DNA from 3 places in the Paenibacillus sp. FSL W7-1279 genome. Region 2 is predicted to be linked to each of the others. Evidence: predicted binding sites of a transcription regulator. Region 2 holds the regulator's gene; each other region holds the start of a gene.
The links. Region 2 encodes Rex, which represses fermentation and respiration genes when NADH is low (regulators of the CRP and FNR family bind a similar motif). Its sites were predicted from a motif close to TTGTGAAATATTTCACAA; they were not measured.
Positions count from the first base shown of each region.

Region 1: nirB (nitrite reductase large subunit NirB) is a predicted target of Rex. The motif match lies at 2,426-2,443, and genes of this name have one in related genera.
Region 3: MKY82_RS31870 (formate/nitrite transporter family protein) is a predicted target of Rex. The motif match lies at 2,674-2,691, and genes of this name have one in related genera.

Region 1 is NZ_CP150215.1:2,521,907-2,527,347, reverse strand. It holds gene nirB (nitrite reductase large subunit NirB) at 1-2,339, opposite strand, end outside; gene MKY82_RS11010 (hypothetical protein) at 2,519-3,193, opposite strand; gene MKY82_RS11005 (helix-turn-helix domain-containing protein) at 3,377-3,697, opposite strand; gene MKY82_RS11000 (uracil-DNA glycosylase) at 3,845-4,513, opposite strand; gene MKY82_RS10995 (ThuA domain-containing protein) at 4,687-5,409, opposite strand.
Region 2 is NZ_CP150215.1:2,695,491-2,700,931, reverse strand. It holds gene MKY82_RS11950 (AAA family ATPase) at 1-191, opposite strand, end outside; gene MKY82_RS11945 (hypothetical protein) at 184-717, opposite strand; gene MKY82_RS11940 (DUF5590 domain-containing protein) at 982-1,500, opposite strand; gene MKY82_RS11935 (amidohydrolase) at 1,532-2,833, opposite strand; gene MKY82_RS11930 (redox-sensing transcriptional repressor Rex) at 2,808-3,473, opposite strand; gene dinG (ATP-dependent DNA helicase DinG) at 3,536-5,441, opposite strand, start outside.
Region 3 is NZ_CP150215.1:7,028,301-7,033,741, reverse strand. It holds gene MKY82_RS31885 (DUF4352 domain-containing protein) at 1-220, shown strand, start outside; gene MKY82_RS31880 (TetR/AcrR family transcriptional regulator) at 469-1,062, shown strand; gene MKY82_RS31875 (MFS transporter) at 1,174-2,421, shown strand; gene MKY82_RS31870 (formate/nitrite transporter family protein) at 2,871-3,731, shown strand; partial or broken gene MKY82_RS31865 (hypothetical protein) at 3,882-4,061, opposite strand; gene MKY82_RS31860 (molybdopterin oxidoreductase family protein) at 4,318-5,441, shown strand, end outside.

The DNA of each region.
Region 1 (5,441 bases), 170 kb from region 2:
AGCTCGATTCTCTCCACCAGTTCCTTACGCTGCTTCGGATCGTCCAGGATAACGGCTCGGATTTGTTCCAGTCCCAAACGCTCTACCCACTCCGAGGTTCTCTCCAGGTACTTACCGGTTTCACGGTAATACTGCATCAGGGCTCCGCAGATTTCGACCAGCTCTTCATCCGTTTTCACTTTGCAGAACGAATCCGCCAGACGTGCCTTCGTGCCGCCGTTGCCTCCAACGAATATTTCCCATCCACCGTCATTGCCGACGATTCCGATATCTTTCGTGCACGACTCGGCACAGTTTCGCGGACATCCGTTGACCGCCATTTTAAATTTCGCCGGGAAATCCAGTCTTTCGAATTTCTCCTCGAGGAATGCCCCCATGCCCATCGAATCCTGCGTACCGAAACGGCAGAACTGGGATCCTACACAGGTCTTCACGGTCCGCAGCGATTTGGCATATGCATAACCCGACGGCATATCGAGCTCTTCCCAGACGCTCGGTAAGTCTTCCTTCTTAACACCGATGAGGTCCAGACGCTGTCCGCCGGTAACCTTGACAACCTTCACATTATATTTAAGCGATACATCCGCGATTTTCTTCAAATCCTCCGGCGTGGTAACGCCGCCGTACATTCTTGGGACTACCGTATACGTGCCGTCTTTCTGAATGTTGGCGTTCATCCGTTCGTTGACAAAACGGGATTCCCTCTCCTCCTGATGGGTTACCGGGTTCAGCATGGCCAGATAATAATGAATGGCCGGGCGGCATTTCGAGCAGCCTTCCGGGTTGCTGAAGTTCAGAACATGCATGACTTCCTTCGTCGTGGTAAGCCCCTTCGCACGGATTTCGGCGACGATTTCATCCCGATCGAGTGTCGTGCATGGGCATATGCCTTGTTTGCCTGCGGCCTTAAAGCCATCGCCCAATACGCTCTGGAGTATTTGCTCCACGACAGGTTTACAGCCGCCGCACGAGCGGGTAGCACCTGTGCAAGCTTTGATCTCATCCACTGTCGTATGACCTTGGAGAGTAATGGCATCCACGATGGCTTTTTTGGTTACGCCGTTGCATCCGCATACGATCTCATCGTCGGGCATCTTTTCGAGCGAAAATGCCTTGCCGCCTTCTGTCCCTGCACGATCCGTGCCCATGATCGAATCGTAAATCTCATCCGTCATGGCTGTCTTTTTCCGAATCATGGATTGAAGGCTTGCCGAATCGCTCACATCTCCGAACAATATCGCCCCGACAATGATATTGTCGCGGATTAATATTTTCTTATAAGTCTTGCGCCAATCATCTTTCGCGGTGATCACCGCGTGTTCGGCTTGCTCCATGAACTCTCCGGCAGAGAATACATCAACACCGCTGATTTTCAGCTTCGTCGATACAATGCTTCCCTCGTAAGGCTGGCCTTCCACGCCGCACAGATGCTTCGCCAGCACCTGTCCCTGTTCGAACAACGGCGCAACCAGGCCGTAGCATGCGCCCCGATGCTCGCAGCATTCGCCAACCGCGTACACATCCGGCCAGGAAGTTTGAAGATAATCATTAACTACGATTCCCCGGTTTACTTCGATTCCGCTCGCTTGGGCGATTCCCGTGTTCGCTCTGATGCCCACTGCCATGACCACCAGGTCGGCTTCAAGCTCATCCCCTTCCTTGAACCGGAGTCCCGTGACTCTGGCATCTCCCAATATTTCGGTTGTTTGTTTACCCAGTAAGAAGTTGATACCCTGCTGTTCAAGCTCCCTTTTCAGCATGCCGGATGCCATCGAATCCAATTGGCTCTCCATCAAATCCTGCATGAGATGAACCACCGTCACCTCCATGCCGAGGCTGACCAATCCCTTGGCAGCTTCCAGACCCAGAAGCCCCCCGCCGATGACTGCCGCTTTCTTGTAGGCCTTAGCGGCCTCCAGCATCTGGGTGCAATCGGCTATGTTACGGAAACCGATAACGCCTTCTTTGTCACTACCCGGTACGGGTAAAATAAAAGGCTTCGAGCCCGTTGCTATCATTACTTTGTCATAAGGCACCGTCAATCCGTTGTCGGCTGTCACGACCTTGCGCTCTCCATCAATGGCTGTTACGGTGACACCCGTATGCAAAGTGATATGGTTATCCTCGTACCATTTCCAATCATTCAATACAATGTCATCCAAGGTTTTGCTGCCTTCCAACACATACGACAGCATAATGCGGTTATAATTCGGATGAGGCTCCTGTCCAATGACGGTGATGTCAAAATTCCCACCCAATTTAATGATTTGCTCGACCGTGCTAATCCCGGCAATACCGTTGCCAATGACAACTAACTTTTCTCTCTTTATATTGGACATAAGTTTGATTCCTCCCCAACACGTTTATCTAGATCGTGGTATTCCGTTCCTTTCACATAAATTATATCGTCTGACGGCATTATTTATTGTGATATATTTCACATAAATCGTTAAAATTTTAAACAAAAATACCAAATAACCCTGTCCGCGTCGGAACAAGGTTATGATGAGAACACCCTCTATATAATATCGGCTTCCATATAGGCTCGTTCGCCGCTTGGCACTTTTAAATAAGGGCGAATACCCGCAAACCCCTTCGCATCCAGATTTACCCCGGTCATCCAGTTCCCCTCTAATAAGCCGCCATCCGATTGCATAGTGACGGCAGGCGCCTGAATATGCTCCTGATACAGAACGATGCCGGCCTGTATGGTCTTAAAGGCTTTTCCCTGCTCCACCAACGGTACGGCGCTGATATACGTAGGCACAAAGTAATTCGCAATCACATCCAGCTCTTCCCCGTCAAAAAACGGCTCGCTGCCAAGGAAGGGATGCATCATCACGATTTTCTCATAGAGTGACCAGATGATCATCTGCAGAAATCTTCCCGTTCGTCCCCTATTCTGCCCGGTAGCATGAAATCGATCGGTTTCATAACCAATGAACTTCCATCCGCCGGGGGCTTTGACCCATTTCTGAAACATGACTGAAGCACTGGTACCGTTTTGGTTAACGTTTTCTGCAGGTTCCGGGCTTGTTCCAGAAGCAGCTAACCACAGGGAGTCCGGCACATACTGGCTCAGCATCCGCTTGGTTTTCTCAAAAATATGAAGCACTTTTAATGAAGCGTTTTCAAGTTCTGAGATGTCCTCTTGTCCATAGTGGAAACGGGAGATATACGTTCGCTTGGTCATGGGCTCGCCTCCTTGATATGCCGCTCTCGTTATTTACATCATATAGCGGCTGCGTCCGCTTGGTGCATGTCCACATATTCTTGCCGTAAATAAACAGGAACCATACTTCCGTTTAGAAAAAAAACCCTGAAATGAGGATATCTCATGCCAGGGTTTAATCATCAAGGGGAGTCTTAAGATGACTCATCTTTCGACCCATTGTTCTGCCCAGGATGCAATTTGCTCCATCACCGGACGAAGTGCTTTGCCTTTTTCAGTCAGTTCATATTCAATACGTACCGGTGTTTCCGGATAGACATGACGAATCAGTATCCCTTCACATTCCAAATCCTTCATCCGCTCGGAGAGCATTTTATCGCTCATGGACGGAATCAAATTCGAAATATCCTTAAAGCGCTTAGGCCCGCTCATCAACGTTTGAATAATCAAACCGTTCCACCGTTTGCCCAGAAAAGAAAATGCAGATTCAAAACGGGGACACATCGTAACATTTGTAACTTCCATATCCCTTCACCTCTTTACGAAGTCACCTTGTTTATAGAAACTCATAAGCTTAATCAAAAAACTAGAAAACTTACGAATTGTAAGTATGTTTCATTTTAGCACATTTCCGAGAAACTGAAAACCACCTAGCCCCTTTTTCCCATAAAATCAGCTTTTATCCCATAAAATACGAGCCAAAATATCCAAATCATTCTGGATCAATGTGGACAATTTCCTATTATACAGTACGGCCGCTGGATGGAACAGAGGGAATATCTTATAGGTTTCCTCCGAAAACATATAGCCTGCACTTGGATTCTCCGGATCTGCTGCTTGCTGGACCGGGCCCTCCATCAGTTTGCCGTGCAGCGATGTCACCGTTTCATGGCTTCCGATTAACCGGTGCAGTGCCGTATTTCCCATGGGTGCGATAATGTGCGGGCGAACCCATCGGATCTCTTCATCAAGCAAAGGTGCATGGGCCCATATTTCCGCCTTCGTCGGCGTGCGATTAGAACGGCTGATGACGCTCTCGCCCGTGGATCTCACGATTAGCTTTTCCTTATAGGGCCTGCTTCTCATGGCACTGGTAATATACACTTGCTCCCGGGTCAGGGACAGACGTTCCAGGTAGGCATTCATCTCTTGTCCGGCCTGCCCTACAAAAGGTAAACCTTCCAGAACTTCATGGGCGCCGGGTGCTTCCCCAATAAACATAATCTTGGCGAAGCGGACTCCTCTGCCCAGCAGGAAACCCTCTACGGGTTGATGGACAAGCTTGGCCTGGCATATGGCGATGATTGCGGGATCTACAGGTGCGCTTTGTACTTCATTCATGAGTACAGCCCCCCTTCTTGTATATCATACAATACCCCATACTTAGGTATATTCTATCCCTAGCCGGCAAAAACATTTCGGTAAACATTCACCGCCAACGATAAAACGAGCCGCTCAAGGGCTCCCCCTGAACGACTCGTTAACGCATGACTTCTTAATAAACGCTCGTAAACTTAGACTAAAACGGGAAGCGCGCGAACCGGCTGACTGTTGCCAAAGGTTTGCTTGCCTGCCGTGGAATAAGCCCAGTAAATCGCATTGGTGATCACTTTCAGCACTTCGGGGTTGTAGTAGGTTGGATAGGTCTCATGCCCCGGACGGAAATAGAAAATGTTCCCATGACCACGCTTGAACGTGCAACCGCTGCGGAATACTTCGCCGCCTTCGAAATTGCTGACAAATACCAGCTCGTCTGGGGCTGGAATATCGAAGAACTCGCCGTACATTTCCTCGTGCTCGATGATGATCGGGCCTGTAATTCCTGCCGCAATCGGATGTGTCGGATTTACACTCCAAATAATTTCCTGTTCTCCTGCTTCGCGCCACTTCAAATCACAGCTCGTGCCCATCAAAACTTTGAACGGCTTGGAAAAATGTCCGGAATGAAGAACGATCAGACCCATGCCATCCTGCACGCGTTTTACGACCTTGCTTACGATTTCATCACTTACCTGGTCATGAGCCATATGCCCCCACCACAACAGCACATCGGTTGAATCCAGTACATCGTCCGTCAATCCATGCTCCGGCTGATCGAGCGTTGCCGTTCTGATAACGAAATCCGGATTTTGCAGACCCTCCGCCAAAGCTGTGTGAATCCCGGCTGGATAAACGTTCCGAACCTCATCATGGATTTTCTCGTGTACGAATTCATTCCAAATGGTTACGTTAAGCATCTTGCTGTTCCCCCTAATTGCTTATTCGGTTG
Region 2 (5,441 bases):
CCGCTCTTTTTCCGCTTCCGCTCATTCGCTGCGCCTACAGCGATGCCGCCCTTCATCTTCGCGATAAACAACAAGCCGCCTACAAGTGCTGCAGCGATGAGCAAGGGCACGATGTTCACGCCGACAAACACAAGGAATACCAGCAAAACCGGAATAAAGCCTAACATGATTTCTTTAGCTAATTTAGGCATGATTCCACACCTCCATGTTGCCAGACTGACGCGGCAAGATTATAAATTTACCAGACTTGCCGTCTGACAAGCTGACATAGACGTTGGTGTCATCAATCGTTGCTTTTGCTTTCAAATTCGGAGACTGGGCAGCAAGCTGCTCGAGCGATGATTGAATATCGGTATACTGCTTATTATCCATCGCTTCAGCGACTGACAGCATCGCCTTCTCCCACCATTGATCCAGTGCTTCCGAGGAATGATCCTCCACCTGGATTTTCAATTCCCGATTGCCAATCACAGACTTGCCTTCCTTCTTAATATGCTGGACCAAGCCTTGCAAATTGGTATCCGGAGCCAAATCAAGATTCAAAGTAACGGTATTCTGTTTAATATCTATATGTGAATCCTTCACGCCGTCATATTGTGACACAACATTGGCCAGCGGATTTTGCAAAGCCATCTGCCGATACAGAAACCATCCGCCAAAGAGAACCGATGCTGAGATCACGACAGTCAGCACGATAGGTACAATGCGTAGTTTCATGAAGTTCCTCCTTCATTTCAGTATGAAATTTTGTCTGTCATGTTGCAACACAACAATACATATAACAACGATATATAGGGATGCATGTAGTTTATATACTCATTTTGTACAAGTATGAGTATATCACATCTTATATACTTTTTCATGCATGTCTGTGAAAATATTTAGAACAGTTTTTCCATATTATTTCTGAATACGCTTACAATTATAGAGAAAATAAGAGAGGAACCCGCGAATATTAAAGGGCCCCTCTCTACTTCTTATTTATTGATTTGGAAGAATAATGTCATTACCGATGGTGTTACCGTCTTGAAAACGATAAAACCGATAACCGCGCTGACCGTTGTGTTCATACTGCAGCTGCCAGGCATACTCGCCCTCATACATTCCAGGCAGCAGCCGCTTAATTTCTGCGCCAGACAATTCGTTATAAATCTGCTCCCGCATCTGGTCTTCTGACAACCCCGTATTCAACAAAACGGATTGGACAGCGTCGGCACCTTCAACAGGTACGTTGTCATCCGTAAATTTCACCCATACCATACGATCTTGATTGTCCTGATCCTTCCCGCTTATCACCCAATAGTTATTGTCCTCGCCCCACACCGATTTATAGGTCTTCCCGGACGTAACCAATTGGCCATGCTGTTTGGCGGCAGCAATTGCCATTCTTTCTTCATTCCAAGCATCTTTCATCACATATGAATAATAGAGCTGTAAACCAAGCAGTAACAGCAGCACCCCGGATACACTCAGCAATATCCACTTCGTTTTTTTCTTCAAATCCGTCTTCCTCGCTCCCCTTGATTATTCCCTAGAGGGTTGTAAGACGCTCAAAGGCACGCTGCGCTTCCCGGCGGATACGTTCCTCATCGAGAGTGAGACTCGCGCCATTCTTCACTACCTGCTTGCCGTCAACCCATACATGCTCTACATCCTTCGCACTGGCGGAGTAGATAGCATGAGAAATGTAATCCGTCTTCGGAAGGAAGTGCGCCTGATCCGTGTTCAGTGCGATCATATCTGCCTTCATGCCTACCGCAAGCGTACCAATATCCGTAAGGAAGGCTGACTTGGCTCCATATTCTGTACCCATCCGAAGCGCTTCGGATGCTGGAATCGCGGTTGGATCCCCGCTTACTCCTTTATGGATCAGTGCGGCCAGCCGCATCTCTTCAAACATATCCAGATTATTATTGCTGGCAGGTCCATCGGTACCCAAAGACACGGTGACCCCGGCTTTCAGCAGTGCAGGCACGCGAGCGATGCCGCTGGCAAGCTTCAAATTGCTGCCTGGATTATGCGAAACCATAACTTGATGTTTGGCCAGAATTTCGATTTCTTCATCGGTCAGATGGACGGCATGCGCAAGCAGCGTTGGACGGGAGAACATGCCAAGCTTCTCTAGATGGGCAACAGGGCGAAGTCCGTAGTCATTTACGTTCTGAGCTACTTCCGTTTCCGTTTCGGACATATGCGTATGCAAAGGCAGATTCAAATCATGTGACGCTTGCACGAATTTTTCGATGAAATCCGGCGGGCACGTATAGGGTGCATGCGGTGAGATCATCGTCGTAATTCTACCGTCAGCCTGACCATGCCAGTCTTTCGCGAATGCAACCGCCTCTTCCAGCTTCTGCTGCTGCACCTCAGGCGGACATAATCCGATGACACCGCGCGTCAGAACGCCGCGCATGCCTGAGTCCTCCACCACCTTTGCAACCTGATCCATATGATCATACATATCCACAAATGTCGTGGTTCCGCCTTTGATCATCTCTAGCACGGAGAGTGAGGTTCCCCAGTATACATCGTCGGCCGTGAATTTGGCTTCCATCGGCCACATTTTTTCCTGAAGCCATACTTGCAGTGCCAGATCGTCGCCATACCCGCGAAGAAGCGACATGGCCGCATGTCCGTGCGTATTCACCAATCCAGGCAGGAAAAACAGATGGGTTCCGTCGATGATTTCTGTTCCCTCTTGGACAGTCGGCTCTTCTTCACCCAGGTAAGTGATCCGGTCGTTCTCCACGACCATATATCCGCGTAACACGGATCTGCCTTCCTCTAGTACCACGAACGTTCCGTTTTTAACCATCCACTTCGTTGTCGTCATGTGCTGCATCCTCCTTGCCGTTATCCAAATAATAGGCCAAACTCTGCAAATCCGTAGTAAAATCTGCCGTATGAATCCGGATATGGGGTGGAGCTTTCAGGATGGTCGGCGCAAAATTCAGGATAGCCTCGATGCCTGCCGCGATAAGTTGATTCGCTACATTCTGCGCCTCAAAATCCGGAACGGTGATAATCCCGATACGAATGCCGTACTCATGAACCGTCTTCTCCAGTTCCTCCATCGGCTGTACGACCAAATTGTTAATTTTCATACCAACTTTGGGAGAATACGAATCGAAAACCGCCACAATCTTCATATTGTCCTTCAGAAATGCATTGTAATTCGATAATGCATGTCCAAGATTACCGGCCCCAATCAATGCGACATTGATCTTCTGGTCCAGCTTTAGAATCTGGCGAATTTTCTCGATCAGATAAGATACGTCATATCCGATCCCTTTCCGTCCAAAATCACCGAAATACGCTAGGTCCTTACGAATTTGAGCAGGATTGAGGTCCAGTTTCTGCCCCAGTTCCTGGGAGGAAACCGTGGAGACCTCCCTTTTCTGAAGCTCATTCAAATAGCGCAAGTATACAGGTAATCTGCGGACCACGGCTTCCGAAATTTTTTCCGATTTCATGCATGCTCCCCCTAATAATAGGTTAATAACTACATTTGTTTGTGCTCGTTCATGGTTTCACTTTATTCAGCTTGGTTCCCTATGCCTGCCTCTTCCTGCAGCCATTTCGAAATTCGGGGAACGATCCCCTCTGTCGGCATGTGCTCCATCTTCGGTCCAGGCAAGGAATATAAGAAATACTTCCCGTAATAGGATTCAATGACCCGAGTATCGTAAACGATGACAATCCCCTTATCCTGCGCGGTCCGTACCAGTCGGCCAAATCCCTGTTTGAAGCGAATGACCGCTTGCGGAACCGAAAGCTTCATGAACGGGTTCTTCTTCTGCTGCTGCAGAAGCTCGCTCTTGGCTTCGACCAGAGGGTGATTCGGCGGCTGGAACGGCAGCCGGACGATGGCAAGGCAGGTGAGCGCCTCACCGGGTATATCTACTCCTTCCCAGAAGGAGCTGGTGCCCAGCAGAACCGAAGCGCTGCTATCCTGGAATCTCCGGATTAACTTGGTACGGCTGGTTCCGTCCATCCCTTGTCCCAGTACCGTAATATCGCTGGATCCCAGCGCCTCCTTCAAGGGCTCATGCACCTGACGCAGCATGCGGTACGAGGTGAACAGGACAAGCATGCGACCATGCGTTGCGATGGCCGTATCAGCCAATGATTGCACAAGTGTATTCACAAAGAGTGCATCCCCGACCGAGCCCTTCACGCTCGGAAAATCGCGCGGCACAACAAGGAGAGCCTGCTCCCTGTAATTAAACGGGGACGGCAGCAGGACCGTGTTCAGGTTGCCGCTATCTGCCGCTTCCTGAAGACCCAAATTCTCGATCATGAACTGAAACGATTTGTCCACCGACAAGGTCGCCGATGTCAGGATCACGCTTTGTTTTTTGTCAAAAAACAATTCCTTTAAATGGGTGCTGACGTCGACAGGCACCGCATAAAGCTGCAGCGATTTGCCGCGGAAGTTGCCGTTCGCCTCCATCCAGTATACCGTGCCCTCATCATTCAGGGACATGAAGGTCCTCAGGTCCTCGCGGTGTGCGGCCAGGTCCTTAAATAGACCCGATAGGTCTGTTAACAGACTGTCCGCGCTGTAGTCGTCCAGATCTTCCTTCATTTCGGCAATCAGCTTGTCACCCTTGCGAACGACATCGCCGAGCGCCAGATGAATTTGATGCTCCAGCTCGGCCAGCGAATTCCAATCCTTCGGCTTTTTCAGAGGCGATAAGCGAAGCGAGAATTGTCCGGCATCCCCCGGAGTCGCGTCTCCGCGCTCCGGAAGCAGTCCGAACAATTGGTCGCTGAGCCGGTCCCAATTCTCTTTGACGGTGATCAGATCCGGATAAATCCGGTCGATGATGGAAGACCACTCGACAGCCTTCTCATGGGACGACGCTTGCAGCAGCTGGCGAAGAGCCGGAAGCTGACCGCTTCGGCTGTCTTTGTACATACGGGTCAACGTATGGACAACCGAAAAATATTTCATCTGCAAGCCAAGGTGCTTGCCCGCGACGTCCTCCAGATGATGCGCTTCATCGATGACGAGACGCTCATAACTCGGAAGCAGCTGGTGATTCGCTTTCACGTCGGTGAACAGCTTCGAATGGTTCGTAATGACAACATCCGCGATGCCCGCCTCATGTTTGGCCCTGTGATAATAGCATTTGCGGAACCATGGGCAGGCACGGCCCAGGCAGGAATCCGAATCGCTGGAGATGGTTTCCCAGAAATCCCCTCCACGGCCGCCAAGGTTCAGCTCCTCATCATCCCCGTTCTCCGTCTGGGTCAACCAAACCAGCATTTGCGCTGCGGTGATCACATCTTCCTTCGGGGAATGAAAATCTCTTCTATTTATTTTATGTTCAAATTTTCTCAAACACAAATAATGGCCTCTTCCCTTGAAAATAGCCGCTTTAAAAGGAAAAGGAACAACCTGGGTGAGCAGGGGAATATCCCGGTCACGCAGCTGT
Region 3 (5,441 bases), 3.2 Mb from region 2:
GGTCATCTCTTCCGCGCTGTCTTTTTCCCTGACGGATTCGAGCGATCTTAACTATACGGTTCCCATTACGGATGACGTGAAAATGCTGGACGGCACCGTTGCCCCAGGCGGCGAGCTGACAGGTGAAATACCGTACGAAGTGAAGCAGGGGGTTAAGGGACTGCAGCTGAGTTATGGCGATCCGATGAAAGAAGGAAGAGCCATTTGGGCAGTGGAATAAAAAAAATAATATTGGTTTCGGATGTACGAATGATGAGAGGATTTTGCTTAGGCAAGGTCCTTTTTTCTATGTGATTGTGAAGATGCTGCTTTACATGCGGGAATGTTTTCAGTATGATTAAACCGTACAGTCGGTTTTATTGCTGTGAATGGTGTTCATCATCTTCACAGATTCATTTTTATTAAGAGAACCAGGTTTTGGTACGTGAATTCCGCACTATTATTTCCAAGCAAGGAGTGCTTACATCGATGTCTTCAGAAAAAGCGCAGCGAAAGCGCGACATGATTCTGGATAAAGCGAAGGAACTGTTCATCCAGCGCGGGTATGCGGCAACATCCATGGATGAACTGGTCAAGTATACGGGTGCCAGTAAGGGAAGCATCTACTATCACTTTGAGAGCAAGGAAGATTTGTTCGTCAAGCTGCTGGCGAAGCAGAATCAGGAATGGATGGAAGCCTGGAACGATCAAAAAGCCCGTTACGCCAGCTTCGAGGAGAAGCTGTACGGCATTGCCGATCATATGGTCGACGACTTCCAGAATCCGCTGACCAAGATTGCGGAGGAATTCTTTATCAATCAGCCGGAGAATAAGACGATTGTGGGCGAGATGCTGGCCATCCTGCAAGGTCCGCGCACGCTCTACCGCGAGATTTTCGCAGAAGGAGTAAGCGAAGGGCGAATACCGGCAGAGGAAGTAGAGGAAATATCCATCATATTCGCATCGCTGCTTGATGGGATGTCGGTGTGGTACTTTGAACGGACCCAGGAGGAATCAAGGCAGCTGTATCGCAAGGGAGTCACTTACTTTTTAAACGGTGTGTTATCGAGCCGAGGATCGTAGTGAACCGGAGGATTAATCGGAAACGCTTCCTCTCGATTTGCAAGCGGGGCGGGCGTTTCCGCATAAATATATTTAAACCGAATAGTCGGTTTAAACTGGGGGGGATAAAACATGAGGCATTTGTTTGGCAACCGCGCGTTCGTGCTGCTGATGGTTTCGGATTTCATGCAAAATATCGGGATCTGGATCCGCAACATGGCATTGTTGTTCTTCATTATGGAGAAGAGCAACCATGATCCGGTCGCCGTATCGCTGCTTACCGTAATTGAATACGCGCCGATCTTTGTGATCTCCATGATTGGCGGCGTGCTGGCGGACCGTTGGCGTCCCAAGCGAACGATGATCTGGGGGGACATTCTCAGCTTTTTATCCATATTGCTTATCCTGTTCGTTGTGTATGCGGGATATTGGCAGGCCGTTTTTGCGGTGACCCTGATCTCGGCTGTTGTATCTCAATTCTCGCAGCCTTCGTCCATGAAGCTCATCAAGCGCTGCTTGCCGGATGAGCATGTGCCCGCGGCCACAGCTTTGTCCCAGACCTCGATGTCGCTGTTTATCATTTTGGGACCGATGGTCGGTACGACGATTTATCAAGCTTTTGGATTGCAGGCGTCTTTAATCAGCTTGTTGGTTCTATTCGGCGCTTCGGCGATCGTGCTAATGTGTCTTCCTTCCAGTGTGGATGAACCCTCTAACAATTCGGAATCGACCGGTTCTTTTATGAAGGACATGAAGGCGGGCTTCACTTATATCGGGTCCAGCCGGCTGTTGAAGGTGCTGCTGGTGGTCTATGTTTTATTGGCGCTCGGCAGCGGACTTGTTCAGCCGCTTGATATCTTTGTTATCACGGAGCGTTTACAACTGGCAATGTCCAGCGTTCAGTGGTTCACCGCGCTAGAGGGCCTAGGCATGTTAATTGGCGGCGTGCTGGCTGCTGTCATTGCGGGGAGAGTGAAAGGCAACTACTTGTTGTTCGCCGGGCTTGCCTTCCTTGGCCTCTCGACCTTTGTCGAGGTGCTGTCCCAGTGGCCGATCCTGACCGGCACGATGCGCTTCGCAACCGGGGTGCTGATGGCGATGGCGCAGACGGTTCTGATGGCCGTGATGATGCAGCAGGTGGAAGAGAAATTCATCGGTCGGCTGAATGGCGTGATGACGCCGATGTTTACCGGCATGCTGCTCATCGGCTCCGGGTTTACGGGATGGTATATGTCGGTAACCTCCATTGTGGTCGTGTATTTTACGGCAGGCGCGCTCTTCCTGCTGTCGTCCTTGATTAGCATGAAGCTTCCGATCTCGAACGTTCCGGCTCAGGAAAAGGAAACGCCTGTTAGAGTAGAGACTGCCGCCGAGGCATAGGATAGTGGTTAGAACTTGTTGCTGGTAATTTGGCATAGGCTGCTGGTTTAGAACGTGTTGCTTGTAAACTGGCATAAGTTAGCTGGTTTAGAACAAGAGGGCTGGTAAAAGCACCAACCAAGCGGTGTCGGGATTATCTCCGGGCACCGCATTTTTTTATATGTACCGCTGGCTCAGATCGAGCGAATGATCGATCTCAAACGTGATCAAGGGCAGCCAGGACACAAGGATGTCCGATCCTGACGTACTGGGTCGTGATATAATTCACGTTCTTGCTTTGGCTGCTGCGGTACAATATGGGTAACTGTAACTGTAACTGTAACTGTAACTGTAACTGTAACTGTAACTGTAACTGTAACTGTAACTGTAACCGTAACTGTAACAGAAACATCAGAAGCTGCATTCGAGAGATTTTCAGGACGGAATGCGGGAGAAATGGGGGAACGGCCATGGCCTATTACAAACCGGATCGCATTGCGGAGATCACCGTGGAGAACGGGGTGAAAAAAGCACATAACTCCGTCATGAACGTAATGATATTAGGATTTTTGGCGGGGGCTTTTATCGCGCTCGGCTTTTTGCTGGATATTCGCGTGATTGCCGGGGCGTCTGAGGCTTGGGGAGGCATTGCCGGTTTTATAGGCGCGGCGATATTCCCTGTCGGACTGATTCTTGTATTGCTCGCAGGCGGAGAGCTGCTGACGGGCAACATGATGGCCGTGTCCCTGGCCAGATTCAAGAAGCGGATTTCCACGAAGGAGATGATACGGAATTTAGCTCTCGTCACGGTAAGCAATATGGCGGGGGCGTTGTTCGTCGCTTACTTCTTCGGTCATGTGACCGGTCTGACAGGCAGCGGAGTTTATCTGGAGAAGCTGGTGGATATGGCGGGACACAAGCTGGACGACAGCTTCCTGCAGGCTTTCTTGTCGGGCATCGGCTGCAACTGGCTCGTAGCGCTCGCCGTGTGGCTGTCCTACGGATCGGACCAGATGAGTGGCAAAATTTTCGGGATCTGGTTTCCGACGATGGCGTTTGTAGCCATCGGCTTTCAGCACGTGGTGGCCAACATGTTCCTCATTCCGGCCGCGATATTTGAAGGGTATTACAGCTGGGGTGAGTATTTCATAAATTTCATTCCGGTATGGCTTGGCAATTTCGTCGGAGGCGCGCTGTTTGTGGGAGCTGCCTACGGGACCGTATATTTGAAGAAGAATGATAAGGTTGAGGTCATTCCACGCGGCGAACAAGAAGCTGCGCTGCCTTCCGCTCCGGCTACCGGCACTGCTCAACAGGTTCATTCTGCGTAGAAATATTATACTGAAGCCTGGTAAATAAAGGCGAGAAAATAGCTGCGATCGACCGCTCCCTAAGGGATAGGGTCGGATGATCGCAGCTTTTTTGTCGTTGTTGGCGGAGCGGACTCTTTGCATAAGTCGCAAAAGGAACAAGCCCGCTATTTATAAATGGTAAGGCACAGTCGTAAAAATCACTTCTCTCCGATACAGCAAGTGTGCACGGATGAGCAAGCTGGATTGATTGTGCAGGAAGTTATGCCAGCCCTTCTTGGGGATGAACTGCGGGATGACCACGGTAACCTGGTAGTCGGATTCGTTTGCCTTCCGCTGTACGGTATCGATAATGCCATACAAACAAATTCGCCATGCCGGTCTCGGGGGAGGAGACATGGGCATGGCGAATTTTTGGGAGTGGTCCATGATTTGGCAAGGAAGAGAAAGGGTCTGGGTTCCTCTTCGTTGCTCTTGATAGGAATATACCCGGAAGGAAGTAGAGTGAATCACCGATGCAGAAAAAAATGTAAGACTTTACTGGAGCCCTGATTTTCTTTTAAGATAAAGGGATATGATTCAGCGTGTACAAGGGGGAATAGACGAAATGACTCAAGCGATGATTCATCAGGAAAACGGCGTGTTTCCGGCGGTCTGTCCGTTGGATTGTCCCGATACTTGCGGCCTGCTACTGCATAAAGAGAACGGAAAAATCGTGAAGGTTACCGGTAATCCGGATCATCCGATTACGCAGGGAGCCATCTGCAATAAAGTCCGTAATATGGCACATCGGGTGTATCATCCGGAGCGCGTGCTATATCCGCTGCGGAGGGTAGGGCCCAAAGGTCAGGGAGATTTCGAGCGAATCAGCTGGGATGAAGCGGTTCAGGAGATTGCCGAACGCTACGAGAAGCTGATCGAGGAGCATGGCTCTGAGAGCATTCTGCCTTACAGCTTCTACGGCAACATGGGGATATTAAGTGTAGACGGCATGGATCGGAGATTCTTCAACAGGCTGGGCGCCAGCCGGCTGAAGCAGTCGATCTGTAATTCGGCAGGCAATGAGGGCTGGAAATCCGTTATGGGGTTTAATGGAGGCACCGTCCCGGAGGATACCGTTCATGCCGATGTCATCATCGTCTGGGGCGGCAACATCGTCAGCACCAATATGCATCAGGTGGTGTTGGCAGAGAAAGCGCGCAAGGCCGGTGCCAAGGTCGTTGTCATCGACGTGCATAAGAACCAGACGGGGCAATGGGCCGATTGGTTCATTCCGCTGTTTCCGGGCACGGATGCGGCACTGGCCGTCGGCCTCATGCACATCTTGTTCCGTGACGGCATGGTGAACGAGGAATTCCTGCGGCAGTATACGATCGGTCATGAAGCCTTGCGTGAGCATGTGAAAGACTATACACCGGAGCATGTATCCTCCATTACCGGAATTCCAGTTGAGGATATCGAGAAGCTGGCCGAGCTGTACGGCCGGGCAGATACTTCCTACATTCATATCGGTAACGGTCTTCAGCATCATGACAATGGGGGCTTGACGGTGCGCAGCATCGCGGCGCTTCCGGCCTTGACCGGACAATGGCTGAAGCGGGGCGGAGGGGCCGCCAAGTCGAACGGCGGTTACAACAGCATGGACAGCGATGCGCTCGAACGTCCCGATCTCCGTCCGAATCCGGATGCGCGGACGATTAACATGAACCGGATCGGCGAGGCGCTTGCCAT